One region of the Tepidibacter aestuarii genome, then DNA from elsewhere that is predicted to be linked to it. Evidence: riboswitches for the same ligand, from Rfam matches in the RefSeq annotation. Region 1 holds a riboswitch; each other region holds the start of a gene.

Region 1 (10,743 bases):
CAGGAACAGGTGGATTAGAAGCAAGCATTGTGAATATGCTTTCTAAAAAAGACAAGGTGTTAATAGTTTCAATAGGAGTGTTTGGAGATCGATTTGCAGATATAGCGAGGATATATGATATAGAAGTTGACAAACTAGATGTCCCTTGGGGAAAGGGAGTTGAAATTAAAGATATAAAATCTAGATTAACTGACGAACACAAAGCACTTATAATTACTCATAATGAAACGTCAACCGGAGCTAATAACGATATAAAGAAAATAGGAGAGTTCATGAAGAATAAAAAACAGCTCTACATAGTAGACGCTGTTAGCTCTTTAGGAGCTATTGAAACGAAGATGGACGATTGGAATATAGATGTATTAGTAAGCGGATCTCAAAAGGCTTTGATGTCGCCACCTGGACTAAGTTTTATAGCAGTTAGCAAAAAAGGCTGGAAATACAATCAAAAATCTAACATACCGAAGTACTACTTTGATTTTAAAAAAGCTAAAGATCGAATGGATAAAGAATTACCTCAAACACCTTATACTCCAGCTGTATCGCTCATAGTTGGAACAAATGAGGCGTTAAAGATGATACAAAAAGAAGGTATTGATAATGTTTGTAAGAGACATGAAAGATTAGCTTGTATGTTTAGAGAAGGTGTTAAAAATATGGGATTAGAATTTTTTGTAGATGAAAAATATCAATCTAATACAGTGACTTCTATAAAAATGAAAAATAAAGCTGTTGATATAAAAACAATAATGGAGGAAGAATTTAATATAGTAATAGCGGCAGGTCAAGGAAAATTAAAAAATGAAATTATAAGAATAGGGCATATGGGGTGCGTTGATGAAGAAATGATAGAGAAAACCTTACATGCGTTAGAAGAAGCTATAAAAAAATTTTAACTAAAAAATATGTATACTGAATACTAAGTACAAAATTGGAGGGGATTATAGTGAAAAACAAGGTTATAATTACAGAAATGATAGATAAAGAGGGAATAAAGATATTGCAAAAAACAGTAGATGTAGATATAAAAGCAGGTATTTCTAGAGAGGAATTATTGAATATAATAAATGAATATAATGGGATTATAGTTAGAAGTAATACTATGGTTGACAAAGAATTGTTGGATAAAGGTACAAATCTTAAAATAGTAGGAAGAGCTGGAAATGGAATAGATAATATAGATATAGAAACAGCTACTAAAAGAGGTATAATTGTAGCAAATACTCCTCAAAGTAATACTATGTCTGCTTGTGAGCTTACTATAGGGTTATTACTTTCTCAATCAAGAAATATACCTCAAGCTAATGAAGATACTAAGCTAGGTAATTGGGGAAGAAATTCTTTTAAGGGTGTAGAGCTTTATGGAAAGACTCTTGGAATAATAGGGCTTGGAAAGATAGGATCTTTGGTTGCAACTAGAATGAAGGCTTTTGGCATGAATATAATAGCTTATGATCCGTATATAATGGATGAAAGATTTGAAAAGTTTAAAGCTACTAAAAAGGATGAATTAAAAGATTTATTGCAAGAGTCAGACTTTATTACTGTTCATACTCCTAAAACAGAAGAAACTATAAATATGATAGATGAAAACGAAATAGAGTGTATGAAAATAGGAGTTAGATTGGTAAATGCAGCTAGAGGTGGAATTGTAAATGAGAATGCATTATTAAAGGGAATAGAGGATGGAAAAATAGCAAGTGCTGCTCTTGATGTTCACAATATAGAGCCTTGTGTTAATAGTAAATTATTTGATCATCCAAATATAGTAGTTACACCTCATATAGGTGCTGGAACTATAGAAGCACAAGAGAATGTTGGAAAAACAATTGCTAATCAGATTATAAATGGATTAAATGGTGATATTGTAACTAATGCAGTTAATCTTCCAACTATTCATAGGGAAGAGCTTAAACTAATTAAGCCCTATATAGAACTTGCAGAAAAACTAGGCAAGATATATTACCAAATTCACAATGAGCCAATTGAACTTGTAGATATTCAATATCATGGAAATATAGCTTCTCAGGATGTTCAAATGGTTACAATAGCATTTATAAAAGGTCTTTTAGAGCCTGTAATGAAGGAAAATGTAAATTATATAAATGCTCATTTATGTGCTAAAAATAGAGGAATAATTGTAAATGAAGAAAAGAAAAAAGATAACTATAAAAACTATGTGGATTCAATGTCTGTAAAAATAAAAAATAAGAATGGTGAATTTACTCTCCTTGGAAGTTTATCTTCAAAAAAGGAAGGAAAGCTTGTTGAAATTCATGGATATGAAGTTGATGTAAATCCTACTAGACATATGCTGTTTATACAAAACTGGGATGTTCCAGGTGTAATAGGGGATATAGGAATGGTTCTTGGAAAGAACAATGTGAATGTTGCAACTATGCAAGTTGGTAGAAATACAAGAGGGCAAAAAGCTTTAATGATACTAAATGTAGATGAAGGAGTATCAAAAGAATCTATTGAAGGTATATCAAATTCAAAAAATGTATTGTGGGCTAAAGGTATAAAGTTATAGGAGGCGGTTTTATGAAAATAGGATATGCAGCATCAGTTGGAGAAAAAAATATACTTGATTGCATGGAATTTGCTAAAATAAATGGATTTAATGCAGTTGAGATAAATATGAATATGAAGTGTTTTTTTCCTGAAAATTATGATGAAAAGGATATAGAAAATATAAAAAAATATAAGAAAGAAAACAATATAGAGATTACTATGCACGCACCTGAGGATATATCTCTTTTAAATCTTCATGAAAAGGTTAGGCGTGCTGGTATTGATAGATTGAAAGAAATTATAGGGTTTGGAAAAAATATAGATGCAAGTAGAATAACTATACACATAGGATCAACTCCTTATTTTACATTGACAGATAAAAAATGTTATTTAGATGATATATATCATGAAGAATATAAAAGTATTTTGAAAAGTTCTCTTATAGATTTGAGTGATTATTGTGAAGACAAGATTAGACTTTGTGTTGAAAATTCTGGAAAATTTACTCAGAAATTGTACCAAGAAATTTTAGATGATATTATATATGAAAAAAATGTATTTTTAACATGGGATATAGGTCATTCTTATTTTGAAAAGTATGATGAAATAAAATTTTTCAAAAATAATATAGATAAAATTAAAACTGTTCATGTCCATGATGTAAATGATATAAGTGATCATCAAGTTGTAGGAGATGGGAAGCTTGATTTTTCAAAGTATATAGAGGATATAGGAGCTGAAGATAAGGTTTATATATTAGAGGTAAGACCTAGAGAAAAAGCTTTAGAATCATTAGAAAATTTGAGAAAGTTCATATAAAATTAAAATTTTGTTGTTGACTAAACTAAGAGTGTATTGTATCATTATGAAATAACAAGTGAACGAAAAAAAAGATAGAGGTTGCATTGTTTAATAGTACTGCTTTGGAGTTAAGCACTATGAAGAAGCACGAAAGGAAATAATGCCGAAGCTTTACAACTGATGCTTTAAGGTTGTAGGGTTGGGGTTGCGTATAATATATGCAACACTGTCACAAATACTTATTTGTGGGGAGCTATCATTCAAATGAAAGTAGGCAATTAGCCCTATTTGTAGGGTATTAATTTAAACATGCTTATTTAACCTTGAGTGAAGACTCAAGGTTTTTTTGTTTTGATGGACTCTTCTCCAAAAAATTTCGCTTGTAATCTAAATTTTAGGAGGAGTAAAAATGAGAAAAAGAGGATTTATTTTAATTTTAACTTTTATGTTGTTTGCATTATGCATGAACTTTGGATTTGCAGAAGAGCTAGACCCAGCTCAAGTTAATGCGGATAAGTTTGGGTTATTAACTTTATTACCACCTTTAGTTGCTATAGTTTTAGCATTTGTAACTAAAAATGTTGTGTTATCTTTGTTTTTAGGAGTATTTTCAGGAACGTTTTTGGTTAGTTTAAGTGGTTCTAATGTTTTTATGGCATTATTTAATGGATTTTTATCTATAATAGACAAGGTTTTATCATCTTTAGCAGACCCTTGGGATGCAGGTATTATTCTTCAATGTTTAACTATAGGAGGACTTATTGCACTTATAACTAGAATGGGAGGAGCTAAAGCTATAGCTGAGAGCCTTGCTAAAAGAGCTAAATCTCCTAGAAGTGCTCAATTATTTACTTGGATTTTAGGACTTATAGTATTTTTTGATGATTATGCAAATGCACTTATAGTAGGCCCTATAATGAGACCTGTAACAGATAGAATGAAGATATCAAGAGAAAAATTATCATTTATAATAGATGCAACTGCAGCTCCGATAGCTGGTATTGCTATTATATCTACTTGGATTGGTTATGAAATAAGTTTAATAAAGGATGCTTATGCAAGTATAGGTCAACAGGTAAATGCTTATTCTGTATTTATATCTACTATTCCTTATAGATTTTACAATATATTAATTCTTATATTTATAGTTTGTACTGCTATATTCTTAAGAGAATTTGGACCGATGCTTAAGTGTGAGAGAAGAGCTAGAACTAGTGGAAAAGTTTTAGGTGATGAGATGGATGCTAAGTTTGAAGAGGAAAGTAAAGAGATTCAACCTAAAGAAGGAATTAAGCTTAGTGTATGGAATGCTATAGTTCCTATAGGAGTTTTAATATTTGCATCTTTACTTGGTTTTTACTACAATGGATACAATACTATAATGGGTGGAGAAGATACTGTTTTAATAGAATTATTAAAGAATTCACCTGTTTCATTTGCAGCTGTTAGAGAAACTTTTGGAGCATCTGATGCAAGTATAGTATTATTCCAGGGTGCATTGTTTGCAAGTATAGTAGCTATTATAATGGGTACTAGTCAAAAAATATTCAAGGTATCAGAAGCTATTGATACGTGGGTAAAGGGAATGAATTCACTAGTTATAACAGGTGTTATATTATTACTTGCATGGTCTTTAAGTAGTGTTATAAAAGAGCTTGGAACTGCTAAGTTTTTAGTATCAGTATTATCTGGTGCTATACCTAAATTCTTACTGCCATCTATGATATTTGCACTTGCAGCTGTTATATCTTTTGCGACAGGTACATCTTATGGAACAATGGGTATACTTATGCCACTTACTATACCTTTAGCACATGCTATATCGCCAGAGTCTTCATACATTATAATGAGCGCTGGAGCTGTTTTAACTGGAGCAACTTTTGGAGATCACTGTTCACCTATTTCAGATACAACTATACTATCTTCAATGGGAGCAGGATGCAATCATATAGATCATGTTAATACTCAAATTGTATATGCTGTAACTGTAGGTACTATATCTATACTATTTGGATATTTACCAGCAGGATTTGGAGTACCTGTATATATAACTCTTCCAATAGCTGTTTTAGCTATAATTGGAACTGTGTATTTTGTGGGAACTCCTGTAGAGGATGCAGAAAGTGTATCTTTAAAGGATGTAGCCGATTTATAGTAAAATATTAATATAAAAGTAGTTATCTGGATTTCGTGCTAATGAAATTCAGGTAGCTACTTTTTTTATTTTGTGGGTAATCAAAACTATATATGAAAATACCGTGAATACAACGATATTTTCATATATAGTTTTAGGAGTAAGTATTCTATTATAAAGTTAAATATTATCTACACAATTGTTATTATAGAAAAAATACCGTTATAGGTTTGAGGTTATGTTAAAAATAGGAAATTATGATCGTTTTTTATTGTATATAGATGTGTTATAATATACAGGTTGTTACATGAAATTGTAAGATATAGACAAAAAAGGAGAGAAAAAATAAAGATGGATGCATTTTGGAGCAATACATATGACTCAATGAGTTTTAATCTTTATTCAAAGAGCCATATAACGACTTTGATAATAATAGGTGCTATTATTTTAGGTATGTTTTTAATGAGAGATTATATACAAAAAAATAGAAGAAAAGTAGGGCTTGGTATAGGTATAATGCTTATTATTCAGCAGTTTTTTATGTATTCTTGGTACATAACTTCTGGAAATTTTACTTGGCAAGAATCTCTACCTTTATACATATGTAGAGTAACGACTATTTTATGTATTGTAATGATTTTAAAAGAGAGCTATGGTTTTTTTGAGGTGGCTTACTTTTGGGGAATGTCGGGTAGTGTTGTCGCTTTGATAACTCCTGATCCTGGGTTTGAATTTCCACATGTCATGTTTGTACAGTTTTTTATGGGCCATGGCGGAATGCTAATATCTGTATTGTTCATGATGTATTTTTACAAATTCGAACCAAAATTATCATCACTCAAAAAAACTATAAACTGGACAATAGTCTACTTTGCAGGGGTTGAAATAGTAAATTACGCTATAGGAGCTAATTATTCATATTTAAGAAGTAAACCTATTAGCAAAAGCCCACTTGATTACTTACCCCCTTATCCATATTATGTGCCTATACTTGCTATTATAGCAGTAGGTATATTTTCATTATGGTACATACCATTTTACATAAGAGATAAGAAAAGCGAAATAATAAAAAAAGAAGAACAAGCAACTAGTTATTAATAAGTGTCTGTTGATTAATTTGATCAACAGACTTTTTTATACTGAATTAAGTTTAACTTTGTGCTAAAATTTTAGAATAGGATAAAAAATAGGAGGATTATTATTATGGAGCAATATAAAACTATACATGAATACGGACAAGATGAAGTTATAATAGAAAAATCTAGATTTATAGGATATGCAAAGCCTGTTAAAACTGAAGAAGAAGCTTTAGAATTTATAAATGAAATAAAGAAAAAACACAAGGATGCAACTCATAATGTATGGGCATATACTATAGGGATGAACATGGATATTCAAAGATATAGTGATGATGGAGAACCATCTGGAACAGCTGGAATACCTAGCCTTGAAGTCATAAAAAAAGAAGATTTGAGAAATGTAGCAGTAGTTGTTACAAGATATTTTGGAGGAATAAAATTAGGAGCAGGTGGACTTGTTAGAGCTTATACAAAAGGAGCTAAGATAGGCCTTAGTGCAGCAAAAATAATAGATAAAATTTTATACACTGATATAAGATTTAAAATGGATTATACTCTTTTAGGTAAAGTTCAAAATGAGCTTATGAATTTAGGATACATAATAAAAGAAATATTATATGAAGATATGGTTACAATAGTAGTATACTCAAAATCAAATGAAGTAGAGGTAGTAAAAAACAAAATAATAGATATAACAAGCTCAAATGTTGAAGTTGAACAAAAAGAAGATTTCTACCTATCAAAATACAATGAAGAAATACTTTTAGATTAATCTATAGCTGGGTATATATCCTTATAACAGGAGGGATATTATGACAATAGAAAAATTGAAAAAAGAAATGATCCAAATGAAAAAGTGGGCAGTCGTAGGAGTTACAGAAGACAAAAGTAAATATGGATATAAAATATTTAAAAAATTAAATGATAAGGGATATATAACACATGGAGTTAACCCTAAATATAGTGAAATAGAAGGATATAAAATATACACATCTATAAAAGATGTACCAGAAAAGGTTGACTGTGTAAGTGTAGTAGTTAATCCTAAAATATCAAGTAAACTACTAGATGATGTATCAGAACTTGGAATAAAAAATGTATGGTTTCAGCCTGGAAGTTTTGACGAAGAAACAATAAATAAGGCTAAAGAACTTGGCCTTAATATAGTCTACTATGATTGCTTATATGTAGAATTAGGATAAAAAAACCGAGGAAATATCCTCGGTTTTTTATTACATAAATTCATTTATAAACTTTTGAGCAGACATTGGGTTGACATCTATATCAACAAGTGCATCACCATCTCTTAGCTTTGGAATTTGATCTATAAAAGTAGGCTTTTGAACCTCATAAAATATTCCCATTGGGACACCTTTACCGTCTTCATACTCTAAAGCTTTAGTTAAAGCTTCTATTTTATTTGTCTTATCATGAGTTTTCGGAAGGTGGTATAGATTCTCTTTATACCATTGATAAGTATTTACTTTATTAAATATAACGCAAGGTTGCATTATATCTACAATAGCATAACCTTTATGTTCTATGGCTTTTTTTAAAATAGGAACAAGATGATCCTTATCTCCTGCAAAAGTTCTAGCTACAAAGGTAGCACCAGATATAATAGCAAATGCTATAGGGTTTAAAGGTTGATTGATGACACCATTTGTTTGAGTAGAAGTCTTTTGCCCAGCAGCTGTTGTAGGGGATGCTTGTCCCTTCGTTAATCCATATATCTGATTATCATGGACAAAATGAGCTATATCTATATTTCTTCTCATATTATGAAGAACGTGATTACCGCCTTCACCAAATGTATCTCCATCACCTGAATTTACAATAACTTTCAAATTTTTATTAGCTATTTTGGCACCAAGAGCAGGAGGTAAAGATCTACCATGTAGACCATTAAATCCATTTACATTTATATATTGAGGAGTCTTAGCTGCTTGGCCTATTCCTGAAGTTATCAAAACTTCATGAGGCTCCAAATTTAGTTCCCAAAGAGCCTGTTTTAGAGCGGTTAATATGCCGTGATTACCACAGCCTGGGCACCAAGCTGTTTCAACTGAATCAAATTTTTTAACACTAGATAAATTATTACTCACTTAAAACACCTCTTTCTTAAAAAAATCTACTATATCATCTTTATTTATTTGTCTTCCATCGAATTTTAATAAACTTTTATCCATTGAAATTTCCGTTTCTTGTCTTATAAGCTTAGCTAATTGACCTGTATAGTTTTGTTCAATATTTACTAGAGTTTTAGCTTGTTTATAATACTTATTTAAAAGCTTTGTAGGAAGGGGGTATATATCTCCAAATACTAATGCCCCAACATTTTTATTTTCTTTATTTAAAGTATCTACAGACTCTCTTATTGAACCATCAGTAGATCCCCAACCTATTAATAAAATATCAGGATTTTCTACTCCGTAATAATTTGGCTCAAGAACTTTTTCTTTTAAAATATTGATTTTATTCATACGTTTAGTCATCATATCTATTCTTGTCTTAGCATCTTCTATAATATGACCAGTCTCATCGTGCTCATCACTATCTATTAATACGGTATTACCAAAGTGTTTTCCAGGAATTATTCTTGGAGAAATACCTGTTTCATTTAATTTATACCTTTTATAATCTTCATTTGGACTATTTATACTATACATATGGGTATCAATAGTAACTTTTGATAAATCAAAAGGTTCAAATGACTGGTTAGCATCTGCTAAATATTGATCACTTAGAATTATCACTGGTATTTGAAGTTCATCAGCTAGATTTAAAGCTCTTACAGTTTGATAAAAAGCATCCTCAGCATTCCTTACGCTTATTACCATTCTAGGGATTTCGCCATGTGATGCAGTAAGTACAAAGCTTAAATCACTTTGCTCTGTTCTAGTCGGAAGTCCTGTTGCAGGACCTGGTCTTTGAACATTGACTATAACAATAGGAATTTCTGCAATACCTGATAGTCCTATTGTTTCAGTCATAAGAGAAAGCCCTCCACCTGATGTTCCTGTCATTGATCTAGCTCCAGCATAAGATGCACCAAGAACCATGTTTATAGCAGCTATTTCATCTTCGGCTTGTTCAACAACTATATCTGAATCATTTTGCTTAGAAGCTAGATAAGTCATTATACCTGTAGATGGAGTCATTGGATAAGCACCATAGAATTTAACTCCACCTGCTAGAGCTCCAAGACCAATAGACTGATTAGCATTTATAAGCATATAAGATTTTTTAGCAGTTTTTTCAATATCTAATGTGTTTTTACAAGAATCATACCCTGCTATTAAAGCATTTATATTAGAATCTAATATGCTATCTTTTAAATTAGATTTTAAAACTGTTTTAGCTAAATCTAAATCTAATCCTAAAAGCTTAATTAAAATACCAAATGATATAGTATTTAAAGCAAGCATGTTCTTTAAATCTTTAGCTATTCTCTTCATATCTATAGATATAATATTTTTATCCCTTGCAATTATATCTTCATCACAAATAATAAATCCATTCTCTGATAATCTATCTTTATGAATTTCTATAGTTTCTTTATTTAAAGCTATTATAATATCTAATTTGCTAGAATGAGAATATATCTTTTTATCAGAAAACCTAATTTGAGTAAAATTATGTCCTCCACGAACTCGAGATTCATAATCTTTATTAGAGAAAATATGGTATCCTGTTTTTAAAAGGGTTTTCTCTATATTTTTAGAAAGTGTATCCATTCCTTGTCCCGCAGAACCTCCGATTAATATATTAAAGTCTAACAAAATAAACCCTCCTTTTTGCTGTGTGATAATGAAAATTATTTTCAATTAATATGTACCCTGTATACATTTCTTTAAACATATTGAAAAAATATAAAATAAAAAAGATACTACTTTGGAGTAGTATCTTTTTTATTTAAACCTTTTTTTATTTCATAAACTCCCATTATAAATAAGAATACTCCGAACATTCTTCTTAAAAAATCGGAGTTTAAATTGGAAGATATTTTGGAGCCTAGTAAAGCTCCTATTATTCCAAGTGAGACTATAGGTAGTATAACTTTATATTCTACATTCTTATTCTTTATATGGAAAATGAGTGCAAATATAGTCATTGGGATAGATGCCAATAAGTTAACGCTTTGAGCCATCTTCTGATCTATAGACGTTAAGAACAATAAAGAAGGTATAAGAATTGTTCCTCCACCTATCCCCA
Region 2 (10,743 bases), 360 kb from region 1:
ACTCCTTTAAATAAATTGTTAGCAATTATGTTATACTATTAATTTACAACAAATGGGGTATAAAAAATCATTAAAAATGTTTTAAAATAATAATCAAGGGGTATGTATTAAATAAGCTAGCTAAGATGAACTTGGCAATCCTCTTTAGTGAAGTCATTTAATTATTCCACAAGGATAGATCAAAAATTGATCTATCCTCTTTTTTGTACATATAAGGTACTTGCTTTGGTAATAATATCCTAAATAAGATATATTAGAGGTGGGTAATTTGAATAAAAAATTTAAAAATTTTCAAGAAAAGAGAATGTATATATTCTCAGAAATTGTGAATAGATATTGGAATGATAAATTAAAGGATAAGGATGATTTAGAAAATTTAGCTTATGATATTAAAGAAAAGTATGGATTCGAAGAAAAGGATATGAACTTTATCAAAAATCATATAAGGGTAGCAATGGGACTTGATCCGAGCACTAATGAAAGATTTGAGGGTGAGATGAAAAACATAAAAGAAATAAAAAAGGTTAATAATCCTATAGTTACTAAAATAGATGGTGTTTGTGATTATTGTGAAAAGGATTGTAACTGTAAAGATACTTGTAAGTATGAATCTAATATATACAAAAGAACAAAAGGTCCTATTATAGAAAATAATAGATGCTTAGATTGTGGGGACTGTGTTAAGGAATGTGATTTTGGGGCTTTGGCAGATAAGATAGAGTTTGTTCCTTTAATTGATATGTTAAAAGATGAGAATACCAAGGTATATGCAACAGTTGCACCATCAATAACAGGCCAATTTGGAGATGTAACTATGGGTCAAATTAGAACAGCTTTAAAGCTTATGGGGTTTGAGGATATGATAGAGGTTGCATTATTTGCTGACATATTGACTATAAAAGAAGCTTTTGAATTTATTGAACTTGTTCAAGATGAAGAAGATTTTTATTTGACTAGTTGCTGTTGCCCTGTGTGGTTTAAACTAGTTCAAAAGAAATATCCTGAGTTATTTGAACATATGCCACCATCTATATCACCAATGATTGCGTCAGGAAGATTTCTCAAGAAGATTTATGAGGGTTCAAAGGTAGTATTTATAAGTCCTTGTATAGCAAAAAAAGCTGAGGCAAAAGAAGAAGAGTTAAGAGGTGATATTGATTTTGTACTGACGTTTAGGGAGCTTAAAGAGGTATTTGATACTCTTAATATAAATTTAAGCAGACTTGCAAATGATGAGAAGGATCAAGCATCGTTTGCCGGACGAGTATATGCAAGAACAGGAGGAGTAAGCTTTTCTGTTAAAAGTGTAGTCAACAGATTAAATCCTAAAAGACTTATAAAGTTAAAATCAAAAAAGGTAGATGGAGCTAAGGATTGTAATAAACTTTTAAGTGACCTGTCTAGTGATCAAAAGATAGATTATAACTTTGTAGAGGGTATGGGATGTAAAGGTGGGTGCGTTGGAGGACCTAGAACTAACATAGATGTAGCTAAAGCCACATCACTAGTTAATGAGTTTGGTGAGGATTCTTTAATAATGACTCCTTTTGATAATGAAAATGTAGTTAAGATATTAAGCCAATTTAAAGTTCATGATATAAATAAGATGATGCAAAATGAAGAAATAGTTAATATACTAAAAAGATAGTAGTTATTCAAGAATATAACAGGTAATATAAAGCAAAATCTTGGTAACTTTTAATATAAAAAATCATAATTTATAGAAAAAAGATTTTTTATAAAAGGAGCCAAAAGACTATGTATTACAACGATTATTATAAACCTTATAAACCTTATCACCCTCATCACCCTCATCACCCAAAAAAGGGAGGAAATAAAAAACATAAAAAATATAAGAATTGTATAGATAAATGCTATTACAAACATAAAAATAATCCTAGAAAATATATGAATTGTATATATAGATGTATGATGGAATATGGATATAGATGAGGAGATGAATAAAATATCTACGGAGTAGATAATTAAAAAGGGATTCTATTTAGAATCCCTTTTTAATATGCTTTTTCAAAGTGTTCTATATGGTTTGCAAGTTTTATTATAAGAAGATGTACATTTTCAATACTGTAAATATCATTATCTAACCAATATTCAGGAGTATTTATAACATTGCAACCGGCAAGATATATAATTCCATCTTCAAATGTAGATTTATTAGTATACTTAATAATTAATTCTTCGAAATATTTTATTTCATATGAAGAATTATCTATCCAATAATAAGGAGAGTTTATTACTCCATAATCATAAAGAGTATAAACAGAATCTGCAAATTCAAAATGCTCTATATTATCGGAGATCTTTATAATAAACAGCTGAATATTTTCAATACTATAAGTATTATTATTTAGCCAGTAATTAGGTGAATCTATAATATTACATTGAGCTAGATGAATAATGGCTTCATCAAAATTATCTTTGCCAGTATATTTAATCACTAATTCTTCAAAGTACGGTATCTCATATGAATTACTTTCTATCCAGTAAGATGGAATATTTATAAACCCATACTCACAAAGCTTATTAATTGCATCTATATATTCTGTATTATTTTTATAAGGATGATTTATATATTCGCAAAAAGCTTTTATAACTTGTTCGGCATATATTTTCCAATCTTTAAGTAATTTTTCTCTATCATTTTGACTATCTATAAAGCAGTACTCAACTATGTTGGTTATGCAAGACCCTGTATTTCTGTGCATGAAATAGTAATCTTGACCTGAATACTGAGTACTTTTTTTTGAATAAACTCTTCTAGGATATAGTCCAGACTCTACTAATTTATTGAATATTTCATAAGCTAATTTTCCATCATTGTGTATGGAATGAATAACCTCACAACCCTTTCTACCACCTGTATTTATATGATTGCTTATGCAATAAACTGCGTTAGACTCCATAACTATTTTAGCTCTTTCGTTTGGATTAAGGTATATATCAGAGTATCTAGTTATAGTCGCATTAATTCCAATCTCTTCAAATCTTTTAAGTTGATACAAGCTTATATCAAGTACAATATTTTTTTCATAAATATCTTGATAAGAACAACCAGGGTCAACATCTCCATGGCCAGGGTCTATAATTATTAATGGATTACTCATTTTAATCACCTCTTTATATAAGTTTATTCGAAAGCTAAAAGTTCTAAAACTCTATTCTCTTAAGGATAGAGATAAGACCTTAACAGCTTTTAGATTAGCTTAACTAAAAATCCAGCTGGAGCAAAAACTCCACTTGAATTAAGTTTTGTTTTATTTAATATATGTATATGTTTAAATACTTAAATATAGTTTACCAAAAGTATTGAAAAAAAATTAACGAAATCCGGCGGAAACTAAAAAACTTATAAAAAAATACAAAGTTGTTTGTAAAGATTAATCATGATTAGAAACATAAAAAATGTTGTATTTTGAATCTATTGAAGCATGTTTTTGAGTGACAAAAATACATAATATTTTTTTGGAGAAAAAATATCAAAAAAACATGAAATCAAAAAAATAACAATGCTAGAAAAACGAAATAAATGGTGTTAATATTGAATTAAGAAAAGTAAATTTTTAAAAAAAGAGGTGTAAGAAATGCAAAAAAGAGAATTAGTTTATGGTAAAAGAAGAAACCTTATTAGTGAAGTAATTGCTAGTTTAGGTAAGGGCATTAAGGGGCAAATAAAATCATCATCTCCACAGTTTAGTATAGTGGAAAGTATAGGAATGTTAGGATTTTGTTCTATTGTATTTAGTTTGATGAATATGGTTTTTTTAGCTAATCTTTCTTCGAATAATATCATAAATAACATATATAGCTTGACAGAAAATTTTGATTTATCGAAAGGGGTTAGTGTATTTAACTTATCTAACTGGACAAATGTATTTGTAATTGGATCAAAAGCTATATTCATCGAAAGTTTAATGATAATAAGTTTTATAGCTTTAATAAACTTATTATCTAATAAAAAGGTAGATTTTAAGAATCTAATAGTTTCAATAAATATATCGTACATTGTACCTATTGCTTATATATCTTTAGGAATAGTTGCATCAGCTGTATCAGTACAAATTAGTATGATATTATTTATAATAGCAAAGATTACTCAATATAAGTTACTTTATAACTATATTAAGAGTTTAACTGGATTATCTGTATTAAAAACTACTTGTGTATATCCAATGATAATAGTTGCAAGTGAGCTTATAACTGTAGCTTACTTTAAAGAAAGTATTTTTGCTTTAGTTAGTTCAATATTATAAGATTTAAAGATGTGTATGATTTTCATATGCATCTTTTTTTATACACTAAGGGATTATAAAAATTTTGTTCTCTGGATAATATTGATGTAAAAACTACTTATAAATAAATTTAACTTCAGACTGATACAATCTTTTATACAGCTTATACTCCGCCTGTACTTCTCTTGTTGTTATGAAAATATTAGTGAAAAATTCCCATAAAAACACCCATCCACCTATATATATTCCTTCGTGTAAAATATTAAGAAATACGTTTTGTATATCTTTAATAAAAAAATAACCCATACTAAGAAATGAAATAGAAAGAAATAAATACGATAAAGTTTTTTTGTTAAGATTGGATTTGCTCTTTACAAGTCTATCGAGTGCATAGCTGTAATAATTTTTATAGGCTGATAATAAAGCTACTTCTTTCTTTGGATCTTTTTTAGACTCAGGTAAATAAAGAATAATTTGGATATTGAAACTTAAAGGTATATCCTCTGATGAATTTACTACAAAATCATTAAATTCGTCTTCAATATCTCTTTTCTTAAAAGGTGAAGGGTCCCAATCATCATATACATCATCATAATCATCAAGAGACACTTGTATTAAATAAGTATTATTATTTTTATCATATTTATAGTGATTTTGAAAATATCTTTTTTTCCTCATTATATCACCTTTCATTTTTTTATTTGAACAAGTAAATTATTTCTGCCCTTTTGTATAATATAACCTTAATTTATTTTATGCACATTATAACACATTTATTTATCATAGTCCCCAAGTTTTGATAAATTATTTTTGTTTCCACTTTTACTTAAATAGCTGACATATTTACTTCTAACAACTTTATTAAATGCATTTTTTCAGTGGTTCATTTCTGATGATACTAAAATTTAAAACTTTATTTTTAAAAATATTGTTGACTCTCAGTATAATATCTGTTAGAATTCTTTTAAACAATTAATCAGAAAATAAAAAAAAATATAAACAATATGATATAGAGGCCGCGGTTGCAATTAGTACTGCATATGATAGATATATACAGGAAAGGTCCAACCGCCGAAATACATAGATGAATAAATCCTATGTATTGGGACTATGTTGAATAAACATAGTACTGTCTTTAGAAAATAGCCCAATTTTCTAAAGGAGGACTTATCATGTTGGGGCAAAAGGAATAGATGTTTTTGTATAAAACAGTATTTTAGTTTTGTATAAAGCAGTTATGAGTGCCTTTTGCTCATAACTGCTTTTTTATATACAAGGAATTATTACATTTAAAAATAAAAAATATAAACAATATGATATAGAGGCCGCGGTTGTAAAGAGTACAGCATATAAATGTTATAGATTGGAAAGGTCCAACCGCCGAAATACATAGAATTTATGTATTGGGACTATGTTGAATAAGCATAGTACTGTCTTTAGAAAATAGCCCAATTTTCTAAAGGAGGACTTATCATATTGGGGCAAAAGGAATTATTGTTTTTATATAAAATATACTTTGATTTTGTATAAAACAGTCATGAGTACCTTTTGCTCATGACTGTTTTTTTTATTTATAAAAAAGCATGAAAAATGAAAACATATATAAGAGAGGTGACGTTATAATGAAATTATTTGGAACAATGAATATAAATGATATGGGAAATTTTGAAATAGGAAATTGTGATGTAGTTGATTTAGCTAAAGAGTATGGAACTCCACTATATGTAGTAGATGAAGAGTTAGTTAGGGATAATTGCAAATTATTTAATAAAAGTTTTTCGTTGAAAGGAATTAATACTGAAGTAATATATGCTTCTAAAGCATTTTTAAATTTAGCTATATGTAAAATTATAAAAGCTGAAGGGTTATGTTTAGATGTTGTATCTGGTGGAGAACTATATACTGCGTTAAAAGCAAATTTTCCTCCAAATAAAATATATATGCATGGAAATAACAAAACAGAAGAAGAATTAACTTTAGCTATTAAATCAGGTGTAGGTAGAATAATAGTAGATAATAGACAAGAATTAGACTTATTAGAGAGCTTATGTGAAGAATTAGATAAAAAAATAGATGTATTATTAAGAGTAAATCCAGGAATAGAAGCATATACCCATGAGTATATTCAGACTTCTAAAAATGATTCAAAGTTTGGTGAATCAATATTTAGTGATGATATTCATTTTGTAATAAATAAATTTCAAATGAGTGATAGAGTCAATTTAAAGGGATTTCATTGTCATATAGGTTCTCAAATTTTTGAGGAGCAGTCATTTTATTCAAGTGTTTTAGCTATGTTTGAATTTATAAAAGAAATAAAAGATAAGAGTAATTTTACTACTGAAGAATTAAATTTAGGTGGAGGGTTTGGAGTACGCTATACTGATGAAGATGATCAAATTGATATAAAAAAGTGTCTTAATAATATGCTTTTACTAATAAAAGACGTAACACAAAAAATTGGTGTAAAAATTCCAAAGGTAATGATAGAACCAGGACGAGCAATAGTTGCTAATGCAGGAACTACACTTTATAAAATAGGAGGAACTAAAAAAACATATTCAGGTAAGGAGTATATATTTGTTGATGGAGGTATGACTGATAATCCAAGAACAGCTTTATATAATGCTAAGTATGAAGCTGTTGTTGCTAATAAAATGAATTTTGAACATGGAAAAACATATACTGTTGCAGGAAAATGTTGTGAATCTGGGGATATTATAATAAAAAATATTAAACTACCAAAAGTTCAAAGAAATGATGTATTAGCTGTTCTAAGCACAGGTGCATATAATTACAGCATGTCCAGCAATTACAATAGAATTTTAAAGCCGGCAGTAGTATTTGTTAAAGGTGGAGAATCAAGACTTGCTGTTAAAAGAGAAACGTATGAAGATCTTATTAGAAATGATATATTATTTTAAATATTAAAGGGGGCAATTAATATGGCTACAATAGTTCAGAAATACGGTGGAACTTCTGTAGGAAGTATAGATAGAATGAAAGATATTGCAAAAAGAGTGATAGATCAAAGAGAAAAAGGAAATGATGTAGTAGTTGTAGTTTCTGCTATGGGCAAAAGTACTGATAGACTTGTTGAAATGGCTAAAGAAATTTCACAAAATCCATGCAAGAGAGAGTTAGATATGCTTATGTCTACAGGAGAACAAGTGTCTATTTCATTACTATCAATGATATTTAAGGAACAAGGATACAATTCAATATCACTAACTGGTTTTCAAGCAGGAATAAAAACAGAAGGACTGCATACTAAAAATCGTGTTGCAGAAATTAATATTGATATTATAAAAAAACATTTAAAAGAGGGAAAAATAGTTGTTGTAGCGGGTTTTCAAGGTATAAACGAAAATGGTGATATAACTACTTTAGGAAGAGGCGGATCAGATACTACAGCGGTTGCTTTAGCTGCTAAACTTAATTGTACTTGCGAAATATATACTGATGTAGAGGGAATTTATGCTGTTGACCCTAGATCTTATTCGAATGCTAAAAAATTAGACTATATAAGTTATGAGGAGATGATGGAATTGTCAAGCTTAGGAGCTGGAGTAATGGAGACAAGAGCAGTTGAAATTGGATTTAAGTATAATATACCTATTTATGTAGCACTGAATAAAGGAAATAAAAGAGGAACTTATATAAAGGAGTATGATGAAAATATGGAGCAAAAAGTAATAACAGGTCTTACGACTACTGATGATGTTTTGATGATTACTATTAATAATGTTTTATATAATTGTAAAAATATAGCAACTATATTTGACAAATTATCACAAAGTAATGTTAATGTAGATATGATAAGTCAAACAGCACCTAATGATGGATATGTAAATGTTTCTTTTACAACATCTAAAGATGATATATATATTATTCATGATGTAATAAATGAATTGAAAAAAGAAATGAAAGATATAGAAATATCTGAGGAGGCTAGTATAACTAAGATATCTGTTGTTGGAATAGGCATGATGAATCAATCAGGAGTTGCAGCTAAGATGTTTAAAATATTTGCAGATAATGATATTGAATTTAAGCAAGTTACAACTTCTGAGATAAGCATATCTTATACTATAAATTCAAGTGACAAGGGAAAAGCAATAACTGTAATAGCAAAAGAATTTGATTTATAAAATAAAATTGTTACTTTTGAAAAGTAATATATTTTAATTTTAAAGTTATAAGTAATAGAAAATGATTTTATGGAATTAGAGGCTAATAGCCATAATTATATAGTTAAATAAAATTGTAAGAGGGGGAATAAAAATGAAAAAAGTAAATGTTGCTGTAGTTGGAGCTACTGGAATGGTAGGAAGAACATTTTTGAAAGTTTTAGAAGAAAGAGATTTTCCTATAGAAAATCTATATTTAATGGCATCAAAAAGATCAGCTGGCAATACTGTTAATTTTAAAGGAAAAGATTACATAATTGAAGAATTAAGTGAGAGTTCTTTTGATAAAGATATAGATATTGCTTTATTTTCTGCTGGAGGAGAACTTAGTAAAAAATATGCTCCAATAGCTAAAGAAAAAGGAGTGGTTGTAGTAGATAATAGTAGTGCTTGGAGAATGGATAAAGATATTCCACTAGTGGTTCCTGAAGTTAATCCGGAAGATGTCAAAAAACATAATGGAATAATAGCAAATCCTAACTGTTCAACTATTCAAGCGGTAGTACCTTTAAAAGCATTACATGATAAATTTAAAATCAAAAGAATAGTTTACTCAACATATCAAGCTGTTTCTGGATCTGGAGTCAGAGGCATTATGGATTTAGAAGAAGGCTTAAAAGGAAATGAAAATAAACTATACCCTCATCCTATAGCGTATAATGCTCTACCTCATATAGATGTATTTATGGATAATGGATATACAAAAGAAGAAATGAAAATGATAGATGAAACTAAGAAAATATTAAATGATTATGATCTTAAAATAACTGCTACAACAGTAAGAGTTCCAGTGTTATATAGTCATAGTGAATCTGTTAATGTAGAATTTGAAAAAGAATTTGAAGTTGAAGAAGTATTTAATACTTTGAAAAATACTGAAGGAGTAGTTGTTGTTGATAATCTAAAAGAAAATAAATATCCTCTAGCAACAGATGTTGAAGGAAAAGATGAAGTATATGTTGGAAGAATCAGAAGAGATTTTAGTGTAAACAATGGGATTAACATGTGGGTAGTTGCTGATAACATAAGAAAAGGTGCTGCAACTAATACAGTTCAAATAGCTGAGCTTTTAGTAAAATATAATTTAGTATAGAAAGGGTGATTTTAATGTTATTTAAAGGTTCTGGTGTTGCTTTAGTTACTCCTTTTAAAGATGGAAATATAGATTTTAACAAGTTAGAAGAAATTATTGAATACCATATAAAAGAAAAAACAGATGCTTTAATTGTATGTGGTACTACTGGTGAAGCATCTACAATGACTGATGAAGAACAATTAGCAACTATAAAATTTGTAGTTAAAAAAACAAATAAAAGAATTCCTATAATAGCAGGAACGGGATCAAATAGTACAACTCATTCAATACATTTAAGCAAAAAAGCTGAAGAGTATGGAGTTGATGGTCTTTTAGTTATAACTCCATACTATAATAAAGCTACTCAGAAGGGACTTATAGCCCACTTTGAAGCCATTGCAAATTCAGTAAATATACCTATTATAGTTTATAATGTACCAGGAAGAACAGGCGTTAATATAAATCCTTCAACACTTGCTCAAATTGCTAAAATTGAAAATATAGTAGCAGTTAAAGAAGCAAGCGGAGATATATCTCAAGTTGCTGAAATGGCAAGGGTTTGCCCAGAAGGTTTTGGAATATACTCTGGAAATGACGATATGATTCTACCTTTATTATCTTTAGGTGGAATTGGTGTGATTTCGGTAGTTGCTAATATATGTCCTAAAGATACTCATGATTTAGTAGCTAAATACTTTGATGGAGATATAGAAGGATCTAGAAAATTACAACTTGATATGAAAAGTTTAATAGATGCTTTATTTATAGAAGTAAACCCTATTCCTATTAAAACTGCTATGAATTTATTGGGATTTGAAATGGGAACTCTTAGACTTCCACTTGTTGAAATGAGTTCTGATAACTTAGAAGTACTAAAGAAAGAATTGATAAATTATGGATTTAAATTAGGAGGATCAAATGATTAAAGTTATAGTTAATGGTTCTCTTGGAAAAATGGGAAAAGTTTTGACAGATTTAATAATGGAAGATGATGATTTTGAATTAGTTGCAGGAGTATCTAAATACAAAAATGATAATATAAATTATCCTATATACTCTAATATAGTAGATGTAAAAGAAAAAGCAGATGTTGTTATTGATTTTTCAAAACCTGAAAGTTTAAAAGATTTAATATCTTATTCTAAAAGTACAAAAACTCCTTTAGTTATTGCTACTACTGGGTATAGTGATGAAGAGCTTAATATGATAGAAGAAACATCTAAAGAAG
Region 3 (10,743 bases), 1.4 Mb from region 1:
AATGGATTCTAAAGAAGCTTTTGAAAAAATAGTTGAAAAATTAGAAGAATCTAAAATAGGTAAAAAGACTATAAACTATAGATTAAGAGACTGGTTAATATCAAGACAAAGATATTGGGGTTGTCCTATTCCGATAGTTTATTGTGAAGATTGTGGAACTGTTCCTGTTGAAAGAGAGAATCTACCTGTTGAATTACCAACTGATGTTGAATTTACAGGAAAAGGACAATCTCCTTTAATAACTTCTGAAAGCTTTATGAATACAACGTGTCCTAAATGCTCAAAGCCAGCTAGAAGAGAAATGGATACTATGGATACATTCATAGATTCATCTTGGTATTTCTTAAGATATATAGATGCTAGAAATGAAAATGAAGCTTTCGATAAAGAGCTAGTACAAAAGTGGATGCCTGTTGACCAATATATAGGAGGAGTAGAACACGCTATACTTCACCTGCTTTACTCAAGATTCTTCGTTAAGGTTTTAAAGGATTTAGATATGGTAGATTTTGATGAGCCATTTAAGAACTTATTAACTCAAGGAATGGTATTAAAAGAAGGAGCTAAAATGTCAAAGTCTAAAGGTAATGTAGTTAGTCCTTTAGAGATAATTGAAAAATATGGAGCGGATACTGCTAGATTATTCGTATTATTTGCTGCACCTCCTGAGAGAGATTTAGATTGGTCTGAACAAGGTGTAGAAGGATGTTATAGATTTATAAATAGAGTATTTAGATTAGTAGAAGAGTTAAAGGATTGTGTAAATGCAGAGACTAATCTTGAAAATTTATCTAAAGAAGATAAACAAGCTAGATTTGTTATACATTCTACAATCAAAAAAGTTACTGATGACATATCTGGTAAATTTGGATTCAATACTGCAATATCTGCTCTTATGGAGCTTGTTAATGAGATGTACAAGTATAAAGAAAATGAAAATAGAAAAGAAGGTATACTAAAAGAAGGTATAGAAGCTATAGTAACTATAATCTCACCATTTACACCACACGTTGGAGAACAACTTTGGAGTATTATAGGAAAAGAAGGAAGTGCATCAGAAATATCATGGCCTGAGTATGATGAAACTGCTCTTGTTAAGGATGAGATAGAAGTTGTTGTTCAAATTAATGGTAAGGTTAGAGGTAAGTTAAACTTAAGTGCTAATGTTACAAGAGAAGAAATGCAAGAAAAGGCATTAGCAGATGAAAAAATAAAAGAACTTACTGAAGGCAAGGAAATAGTTAAAGTTATAGCTGTTCCTAAAAAATTAGTTAATATAGTTGTAAAATAAAAAAAGTTGGACATTGTGACTTAATTGTGATACAATTTTAAAAAAATAAAATATTAATAACCTAAGGTAGAGGAGCCGCAATTAATATTAGTTTTATGGAGCTGGCAAGCTTTGAAGTAAGACGAAAGGAATTGTGGCCGAAGATAAATGATATGCAAAGTCATTTTTCTGGCTGTATGCAAAATATGTATGCAGCTGTCATCGGTTTCGATGGAGAGCTACAGAGGTTTTGTTTGAGTATATTAAAACAGCTTGAGCATTCCTTTGGGGTGCTTAGGCTGTTTTTTATTTATACTCAAAAAATAGGGGTGTGATTTAGATGAGGTTATTTGGAAATTACAATGTTAAAGAAAATGAGATGTATATACATGATTTTAAGTTATCTGATATAGCTAAAGAGTTCAAAACTCCTTTATATGTATATGATGAAGAGTTAGTAAGAAACAACATAAGAAAATTCAAGCAAAACTTTGAATGTTCAGGTAAAAATATAGTAGCATATGCGGGCAAGGCTTTTTTAACACCATATATGTGTTCTATATTAAAAGAAGAAGGTGCTTATTTAGATGTAGTATCTGGAGGAGAATTATATGTAGCTAAATACTCAGGCTTTCCTATGAAAAATATTATTTTCCATGGAAATAACAAAAGTAAAAATGAGATAGTTATGGGAATTGATTATGGAGTTGGAAGGTTTGTTGTAGATAATTTTACAGAACTTAAAATGATAGATGAAATAGCGGGTCAAAAAAATAAAAAAATAAATGTGTTGATTAGGATATCACCAGGTGTTGATTCTAATACACATGAATATATAAAAACTGGTGTTATAGATACAAAATTTGGATTCAGTATGAATGAAAAAGATTATTTAGGAGCTGTTAGAAACTGTTTAGAATATAAAAATATAAATCTTTTAGGTATTCATTGTCACGTTGGGTCTCAAATATGTGAGGTTGAGACTTACATAAACTTATCTAATGTTATGATGAATATAATAAAAGAGATTAAGGAAATTTTTAATTATACTATAGAAGAATTTGATATAGGAGGTGGATTTGGAGTTTATTATAATGAAGATACAAATCCAACAGATATAAGAAATTATACAGATACTATATTAAATTCTACAGAATCAAATGCGATCAATATGAATATAAAAATGCCAAGAATAATAATAGAACCAGGAAGATCTATTATAGCTAATTCTGGTGTTACTATTTACGAGGTTGGAGCTATAAAAAATATAAAAGGAGTTAGAAAATATGTATCTGTAGATGGAGGAATGACGGATAATATAAGACCTGCTCTTTATAAGGCAGAGTATGAGGTTGCATTGACTAACAGGGTTGAAGATAGATTTGTTGAAAAAGTTACTGTATGTGGAAAGTGTTGTGAAAGTGGAGATATATTGATAAGGGATGTCGATCTTCCTAAAGTTAATGAGGGAGATTTGTTGACAATAATGTCTACAGGAGCTTATGGATATTCTATGGCAAGTAACTATAATATGGCTCTAATACCTGGTGTTGTATTCGTAAATAAGGGCGAATACAAGCTTGTTTGCAAGAGACAAGACTACAATGATTTGATAAAAAATTGCATATAAAAATATAATAAAAACGTAAAATAATGAAATTTAAACCGGCTAAAACTAGTGTGAAAAGACTATAAAAAAACGAAAAACACTGTCCAGTTCCTGTGAACAACAGTGTTTTTTATTTGGAATATAATAGTTCGATAAATTATAAAATTGTGAAAACGATTTTCTTGTTGATTTTTAGCAAAATACGATGTAAAATACATGTTGTGGAATAATTAACTTAAGGAGTGATAATAATGGCGAAAGTTACTTTAGAAGATGTTAAAAAAGCAAGAGAAGCAATTAGTGGTATAGCAGTTAAAACTAAATTATTAGAATGTACAGCTCTTAGTAATATGAGCAATAATAGAGTATTTTTAAAATTAGAAAACTTACAAAAGACAGGATCTTTCAAAATAAGAGGGGCTGTTAATAAAATAGCTAACTTAACTGAAGAAGAAAAGCAATGTGGAGTTATAGCATCAAGTGCAGGAAACCATGCACAAGGAGTTGCTTTAGGAGCTAAGATGAATGGAATTAAAGCTACTATAGCTATGCCTGCGACTGCGCCACTTGCAAAGGTAGCTGCTACTAAGTCTTATGGAGCAGAAGTTGTATTAAACGGACTTGTATATGATGATGCTTATGCAAAGGCTGTAGAAATACAAAAAGAAACAGGAGCTACATTCCTTCACCCATTCAATGATCCATACGTTATAGCAGGACAAGGAACTATAGCGCTTGAAATATTTGAAGATCTTGAAAACGTTGACATAATATTAGCGCCAATCGGTGGTGGCGGTATAATATCTGGTATTGCTGTTGCTGCAAAAGCATTAAATCCAAAAGTTAAGATAATAGGTGTTCAATCAGAAAATATAGGTTCTATGAAGGCATCAAGAGAAGCTGGAGAAGTTACAACATTCTTTAAAGCTCCAACAATAGCTGATGGTATAGCTGTAAAGACTCCTGGAGATTTAACTTTTGAAATAATAGAAGAGTTCGTAGATGAAATAGTAACTGTAACTGAAGAAGAAATAGCTCAAGCAATTCTTTTCTTAACAGAAAAAGATAAGATAGTTGCCGAAGGTGCTGGTGCTGTTTGTACAGCTGCTATAATGAGTGGTAAAGTAAAAGAAACTAATAAGAATGTAGTTGGAGTAATTTCTGGCGGAAACATAGATGTAAATATGCTTTATAGAATAATAGATAAAGGATTAGAAAAAGAAGGAAGAAGATTATGCTTTAATACTATACTTCCAGATAAGTGTGGAGAAATGTTAAAGTTCATAAACTTAATAGCTGAAACTAAGGCTAATATACTTCATATAAACCAAAGTAGAATGGGTAATGAAGTTCTTTTAGGAACTCAAGAGGTAGATATAGTTCTTGAAACTTTTGATAATGATCATATAAAAGATATAATATCTAAGGTTGAAGAAAATGGATACCAAGTAAAAGTTAAAAATAAATAATATAAACTAAAATTTACCTTTTATTATTATAAATTTATAGTATAATTAAAATAAATCAAAGATTTTTTTAGGAGGGTTTTAACATGAACAATCAAGTAATTCATACAGATAATGCACCAAAGGCTATAGGACCATATTCTCAAGCTGTAAAGGCTGGAAACTTATTATTCGTATCTGGACAAGTTCCATTTGACCCAGCTACTATGGAAGTAGTTGAAGGTGGAGTTAAAGAGCAAACTGCTAGATCATTAGAAAATGTAAAAGCTATATTAGCTGAAGCAGGAGCTACTTTTGCAGATGTAGTAAAGAGTACTGTATTCATTAAAGATATGAATGAATTTGGACAAATCAACGAAGTATACGCTGAGTACTTCGGAGAAAACAAGCCAGCTAGAGCTTGTGTAGAAGTTGCTAGACTTCCAAGAGACGTTAAAGTTGAAATTGAAGTTATAGCAGTTGTAAAATAATAAAATATTTAATTTAAGACTGTTAGCATTATAATGCTAACAGTCTTTTTTTTATACTTATAACTTAATGTTTTTTTCTTAGATTATATGTGAGTTATCAAAACTATCTATGGAAATACTATTCATATAACGATATTCTCAATACAACTAAGTTTTATAGGAAAATATCTAAAAATCTATAAAAAGTAAATTATTTAAGATGAATAAAAAATTATAGAAAAATATAATTTTTTAAAACTTATTTTATTATATCAAGAATAAAGTAGATGTAAAAAAGTAAAAAATAATGTATGGAAAACGATTTATTATATTTATAAATATAAAATATTATTAATAAATTACAAAATATAATAAAATTAATAATAAAATGCGTGTAATATATTGAAAAAAAATATAGTATAATGATATTTTTTGTAGTATAATTAATTTGTAATAATTAAACTATCATATTGTGTAATTTGAAAGGAGAAACTAATGAAAGACTATAGTGTTTTTGATGTAGTAGGGCCTAATATGATCGGACCTTCAAGTTCTCATACAGCAGGTGCTGCAAAGCTAGGAAGTATGGCAAGAAAAATGGCAGGGGGAAGTGTTAAAAAAGTAAAGTTCTTACTTCATGGATCTTTTGCTCAAACTTATAAGGGTCATGGTACTGATAAGGCTCTTGTAGGAGGAATATTAGGATTTTCTCCGGATGATGACAGAATAAAAACATCATTTGAAATAGCTAAAGAAAGAGGATTAGAGTTTGAAATGATTCCAACAGATTTAGGAGATGATAAACATCCTAATACTGTTAAGTTTATAATAGAGACTGATGATAATAGAAATGTAGAAGTTATGGGAGCTTCAATTGGAGGCGGAAATATAAAAATAACTGAATTAAATGGATTAGCGATACAATTTACGGGAGCATATCCAACTTTAGTAGTTAAACAATGGGATTTACCAGGAGCTGCAGCTCATATAACTAATTGTGTTGCTGACAACAATATTAATATAGCATTTATGAGTATATATAGAGAAGAAAAAGGAAATGAAGCTTTTACTATAATAGAGGCTGATGACAAAATTGATTCTAATGTAATAGTTGATATAAAGTCTAATAATAAGTTAATACAGGATGCATTTATAATAGAAGAAATGTAAATATTGTAGGGAAAAGGTGATATTTATGAATTTTACTAATGGTAAAGAATTATTAGATATATGTGAGAAGCAAAATAAGACAATATATGAAGTTTGTATAGAGAGAGAAATAGATTTAACTTCAAAGACTAGAGAAGAAATAATGGAAAGAATGTCTCGTAGTTTAGAGATAATGAAAAATTCTATTAATAAGAGTATAACAGAAGATATAAAGTCAGTTGGAGGTCTTATAGGCGGAGAAGCAAAGCTTATAAGAAATAGATTAGAAACTAGTAAAACTGTATGTGGGTCTTTAATGTCAAAAGCTATAAGTGCTGCTATGGGAGTTTTAGAGGTTAATGCTTCTATGGGTCTTATCGTTGCCGCACCTACAGCAGGGTCGTGTGGAATACTTCCTGCTGCTATAATAACAGTTGCTGAGGAATACGGATTAAGCGATGAAGATATGTTAAATGCAATATTTGCTGGAGCTGCTATAGGAGCTATAATAACAAGAAATGCTACTGTTGCAGGAGCAGAAGGCGGATGTCAAGCGGAAACTGGTGCAGCGGCAGCTATGGCAGCAGCTGGTGTAGTTGAGATGATGGGAGGTAGCCCAAGACAAGCTATACATGCAGCATCTACTACATTAAAGAATATAATGGGACTTGTATGTGATCCGATAGCTGGACTTGTAGAGGCTCCATGTCAAAAGAGAAATGCTATAGGAGTTGCAAATGCATTAATATCTGCTGAAATGGGACTTGCTGGAGTTGAAAGTATAATACCATTTGATGAGGTTGTTGAATCTATGTATAAAGTAGGAAAAGCTCTTCCTATGGAGCTTAGAGAAACAGCTTTAGGTGGTGTAGCAGCTACTTGCACAGGATGTAGTATAACTAAAAGAGTATTTGGATAAAAATAAGGTGCTGGGAATTCCCAACACCTTATTTTTTTCTTTTATTTATGTATCTTACCAAAAGCATTATAGAAAAAATTACTAATGATATTAATAGCATTATTTTGACTACAGACCATAATATTCTTAATATTTTATTTATGTCTACATTAAATAATATAGAGTTTATATCTTCTAATGCAACCAGGTTAACAGAAGATATTACTTTGCCATTTCTTGAAATTTGTATTTTTCCTACATTGTCACCTTTTTTTATAGGTATTTCAAGAGGTTCTTTTAACATTATTTTAGTTTTTATATCCTCTATATTTTCATCTTTTTTAGTAACTATATCGAAATCTTCTTGTGCTTTGTATTTCAAGATCTTCTCTTTAGTGAATAGAATTTTTTTACTTCCAAGTTCAGCATCTTTACTTATAATATTGTGTTTTGTATAATTGTCGAATCCATAATCTATTACAGTTCTGGAATCTTTATAAACTTCGTTTCCTTCAGATTTTAATACAACTGAAATTAATCGGAATCCGTCTTTTTCCCCACTAGATACTAAGCATTTTCCTGCAATATCCGTATAGCCTGTCTTTATTCCGTCTATTAAATCATACTTTATATCTACAATAGAGCCCTTATACTCTATTGTATTTCCTCCTCTAACTCCCCATAAAAACTTATTTGTACTTTTGAAAACTCTATCATAGGGATACTGCTCAGTTGCAGCAATTTTAATGTATGTAGATTTAACTATCTCTCTAAATTTATCATACTTCATACATTCTTTTGCTATTAAAGCTAAATCGTATGAGCTAGTGTAGTGATTCTCATCTGGAAGTCCATTAGGATTAACAAAATGAGTATTTCGTGCGCCTAATTCTTCTGCTCTTTTTGTCATAAGCTTTGCGAATTCTTCTGTAGAGCCTGAAATATGATTAGCAAGAACTACAGCAGCATCATTTGCAGATTTAATAAGAAGAGCTCTTAAAAGCGTTTCTACTGTAAATGATTCCCCTTGCTTAATATAAATGGAACTACCATCTATATATCCTAAATCATAATCTATAGTCACTACTTCATTTAAATCACAATTTTCAAGAGTTAAGAGAGCGGTCATAATCTTTGTTGTTGAAGCTGGATACATTTTTTTATGTATGTTTTTGCCGTACACAATTTTGCTAGTATCATAATCCATTACAATTGCAGACTCTCCTAAAATACTAGGTCTTTCATCTGCAAAAGAAGTTATAAAGGAAGATGATATTAAAAATATTGCTAGAACTAATGATGTGATTTTTTTCATATATACCTCCTTTGCTTGACAATACAATATGATTTTAGTATATCATATTTTTGTCAATAATATAGAACAGGAGGGATATTTTATGAATTTTAATAAAAGAAACTGTACTGTATTTTTTAGTATATTATTGATTGTGACTATAAGTATGTTTGTAAACAATAAAATAAACTTTGGAAAAGCTGTATATGTAGTAAGCCCTAAAGAAGATAAGTATATTGAGCAAGAAAATGATATTAAAGAAAATATAAGTTTGGAGAGTGAAGAATTAGGTATTGAGGATGAAGACTTAGAAATTGCAGTATTTATAAGTGGAGAGATAAGTACGTGTGGAGTTGTAAATATGAAGAATGATTCAAGGCTTATAGATGCAGTTGAAAAGCTTGGAGGTCTTACCCAAAATGCAGATATGAATAGAGTTAACTTAGCTATAAAATTAGAGGATGGAGCTCACTATATAATTCCTAGTGTTGAGGATAAAGAAATTCAAGCAGATTCTAACGATGATATTGAAAATGATACAGATTATAATAATTATAGTAATTCTAATAATAATTATAATTCTGATAATCATTATAACTCTAATGAAACAGTATCATCTAAAGTGAATATAAATAGAGCCAGTGCTAGTCAACTTAAATCCTTGAATGGAATTGGAGATGTTACAGCTTCAAGAATTGTAGAATATAGAAGCCAAAATGGAAATTTCAAAACTATAGATGAGATAATGATGGTAAAAGGAATAGGTGAGAAAAAATTTGAATCGATAAAAAGCGATATAAAAGTAAAATAAATACAATATGAGCTATTTTACCTAATGAATATACTATCGCTTATATCTATAGAATTAAAAATCTTTAATATATCATCATTTTTAAACCTCACACATCCTAATGATTCTTTTGTTCCAATACTTTTTTCATTATTTGTTCCATGTAATCCATAAGATTTTTTATTTAAACCTATCCAAGCTGACCCATACGGACTTTTGTTTTCTTTAGGATCTTTATTATTTAAATCACTCTTTTGAGATTGATCCATGGCATTATTGTAATTATTGTCTTTTTTTTCAGAGTCGTCCTTTTTCTCGCCTCTTACACTCTCTTCTTTGTCTTTACTATCTAACATACTTTTCTCACTTTCTGTAGATAATAAAGCCTTATTCTCTACATACAACATTCCTATAGGTGTAGGAGTTTCTTCGTCTCCTATAGATACAGGATATTGCTCAGTAATCTTATGATTCTCTAACAAATATGCTTTTTTACCTTTAGTATCAACTATAACTTTATTTTTACTTTCATTAAATTTAGATAGAGAAAAAGGGGATTTCTCCCCTTCTACTTTTGCAATATAAAATTCATAGTTATCTTTTGAATCTTTATCCCATAACACCTGATATGCTATCTCTCCATTAGCATACCTCATATTTAGCAATATCTTCGATTTATCAGTCTTAGACTGTATATCTTCCAGCTCTTTAGTAGCTTTAAGTATTACTTGGGTTAATTTCAAGTCTGCTGATATACGCATATTAGCTATATAAGTGTCCTCATCTATATCTTTTAAATTAAGTACATTTCCATAATAAAAAAATGTATTTTTCTCTTTTGTTATTTTTTCTTCTGCATGAACATTATATATAACATTTTCTGTTCCATGTTTAAAGATATTGAATTTATTTGCTATATCTATATTTTTTGTAACCATAAATATATTTGCTAAAAAAGATAAAAAGAGTAAACAGATAAGTAATGCCATAGTAAATATAGGCTTGTTTACTTTCTTGCTTTTCTTTTCGGAAGTATCTACAGATCTATTTAAACTCATTTTCAAATTATTTAAATCCTTATATTTTTTAGCAGCTTCTTTGCTTCCTTGAGAAGCTAATATATGGAATACATTCATAGCTTTATCTGTATATCCTTTACTTTGATATTCTTTTCCTAGCTCAAACAATGCTTCTTCATTGCTGCTATCTAACTTTAAAACCTTTTTGTACCAATTGTGATCATTTTTAGATATGTACATATTATTTTTAACCTTAATCAAATTATCTTTCACTTCTTATGGAATCCTCCTTTTTATAGATATAGTAATCTTAAATCTTTATATCTATTTTTACTATTATTGAATTTATTTGCTATATTTATACTTTTTGCAACCATAAATATATTTACTAAAACAAATAAAAGGAGTAAGCATGTAAGTAATGCTATAGCAAATATAGGCTTGTTTACTTTCTTACTTTTCTTTTCAGAAGTATCTACGGATCTATTTAAACTCATTTTCAAATTATTTAAATCTTCATATTTTTTAGCATTTTCTTTATTTCCTTGGGAAGCTAAGATTAATATAAATAGAGTCAGTGCTAGTCAACTTAAATCCTTGAATGGAATTAGAGATGTTACAGCTTCAAGAATTGTAGAATATAGAAGCCAAAATGGAAATTTCAAAACTAATAGATGAGATAATGATGGTAAAAGGAATAGGTGAGAAAAAGTTCGAATCGATAAAAAACGATATAAAAGTAAAATAAATACAACTATAAAACAAAATATGATATTATATACTTATGTTAGCGACATGA

The links. A riboswitch is a leader RNA that binds a small molecule or an ion and turns the genes downstream of it on or off. The one in region 1 is predicted to bind lysine.
Region 2: linked by a shared signal. The riboswitch ahead of lysA (diaminopimelate decarboxylase) and the one ahead of M2214_RS04020 (Na+/H+ antiporter NhaC family protein) in region 1 are both predicted to bind lysine.
Region 3: linked by a shared signal. The riboswitch ahead of lysA (diaminopimelate decarboxylase) and the one ahead of M2214_RS04020 (Na+/H+ antiporter NhaC family protein) in region 1 are both predicted to bind lysine.

What each region holds. Positions count from the first base shown of each region.
Region 1 covers NZ_OW235315.1:841,255-851,997, forward strand. The annotation lists gene M2214_RS04005 (pyridoxal-phosphate-dependent aminotransferase family protein) at 1-896, shown strand, start outside; gene serA (phosphoglycerate dehydrogenase) at 947-2,533, shown strand; gene M2214_RS04015 (sugar phosphate isomerase/epimerase family protein) at 2,545-3,333, shown strand; lysine riboswitch at 3,401-3,579, shown strand; gene M2214_RS04020 (Na+/H+ antiporter NhaC family protein) at 3,725-5,470, shown strand; gene M2214_RS04025 (YwaF family protein) at 5,834-6,547, shown strand; gene M2214_RS04030 (YigZ family protein) at 6,653-7,300, shown strand; gene M2214_RS04035 (CoA-binding protein) at 7,341-7,730, shown strand; gene M2214_RS04040 (2-oxoacid:ferredoxin oxidoreductase subunit beta) at 7,761-8,633, opposite strand; gene M2214_RS04045 (2-oxoacid:acceptor oxidoreductase subunit alpha) at 8,634-10,310, opposite strand; gene M2214_RS04050 (sulfite exporter TauE/SafE family protein) at 10,418-10,743, opposite strand, start outside.
Region 2 covers NZ_OW235315.1:1,203,629-1,214,371, forward strand. The annotation lists gene M2214_RS05825 ([Fe-Fe] hydrogenase large subunit C-terminal domain-containing protein) at 269-1,648, shown strand; gene M2214_RS05830 (N-acetylmuramoyl-L-alanine amidase family protein) at 2,016-3,125, opposite strand; gene M2214_RS05835 (hypothetical protein) at 3,603-4,271, shown strand; gene M2214_RS05840 (hypothetical protein) at 4,365-4,943, opposite strand; lysine riboswitch at 5,253-5,426, shown strand; lysine riboswitch at 5,562-5,727, shown strand; gene lysA (diaminopimelate decarboxylase) at 5,834-7,174, shown strand; gene M2214_RS05850 (aspartate kinase) at 7,196-8,401, shown strand; gene M2214_RS05855 (aspartate-semialdehyde dehydrogenase) at 8,535-9,533, shown strand; gene dapA (4-hydroxy-tetrahydrodipicolinate synthase) at 9,548-10,441, shown strand; gene dapB (4-hydroxy-tetrahydrodipicolinate reductase) at 10,434-10,743, shown strand, end outside.
Region 3 covers NZ_OW235315.1:2,282,286-2,293,028, reverse strand. The annotation lists gene leuS (leucine--tRNA ligase) at 1-1,291, shown strand, start outside; lysine riboswitch at 1,351-1,520, shown strand; gene lysA (diaminopimelate decarboxylase) at 1,611-2,900, shown strand; gene ilvA (threonine ammonia-lyase) at 3,131-4,348, shown strand; gene M2214_RS11335 (RidA family protein) at 4,432-4,815, shown strand; gene sdaAB (L-serine ammonia-lyase, iron-sulfur-dependent subunit beta) at 5,290-5,964, shown strand; gene sdaAA (L-serine ammonia-lyase, iron-sulfur-dependent, subunit alpha) at 5,990-6,862, shown strand; gene M2214_RS11320 (D-alanyl-D-alanine carboxypeptidase family protein) at 6,891-8,156, opposite strand; gene M2214_RS11315 (helix-hairpin-helix domain-containing protein) at 8,239-8,946, shown strand; gene M2214_RS11310 (L,D-transpeptidase family protein) at 8,964-10,217, opposite strand; gene M2214_RS11305 (hypothetical protein) at 10,238-10,441, opposite strand; gene M2214_RS18450 (ComEA family DNA-binding protein) at 10,386-10,622, shown strand.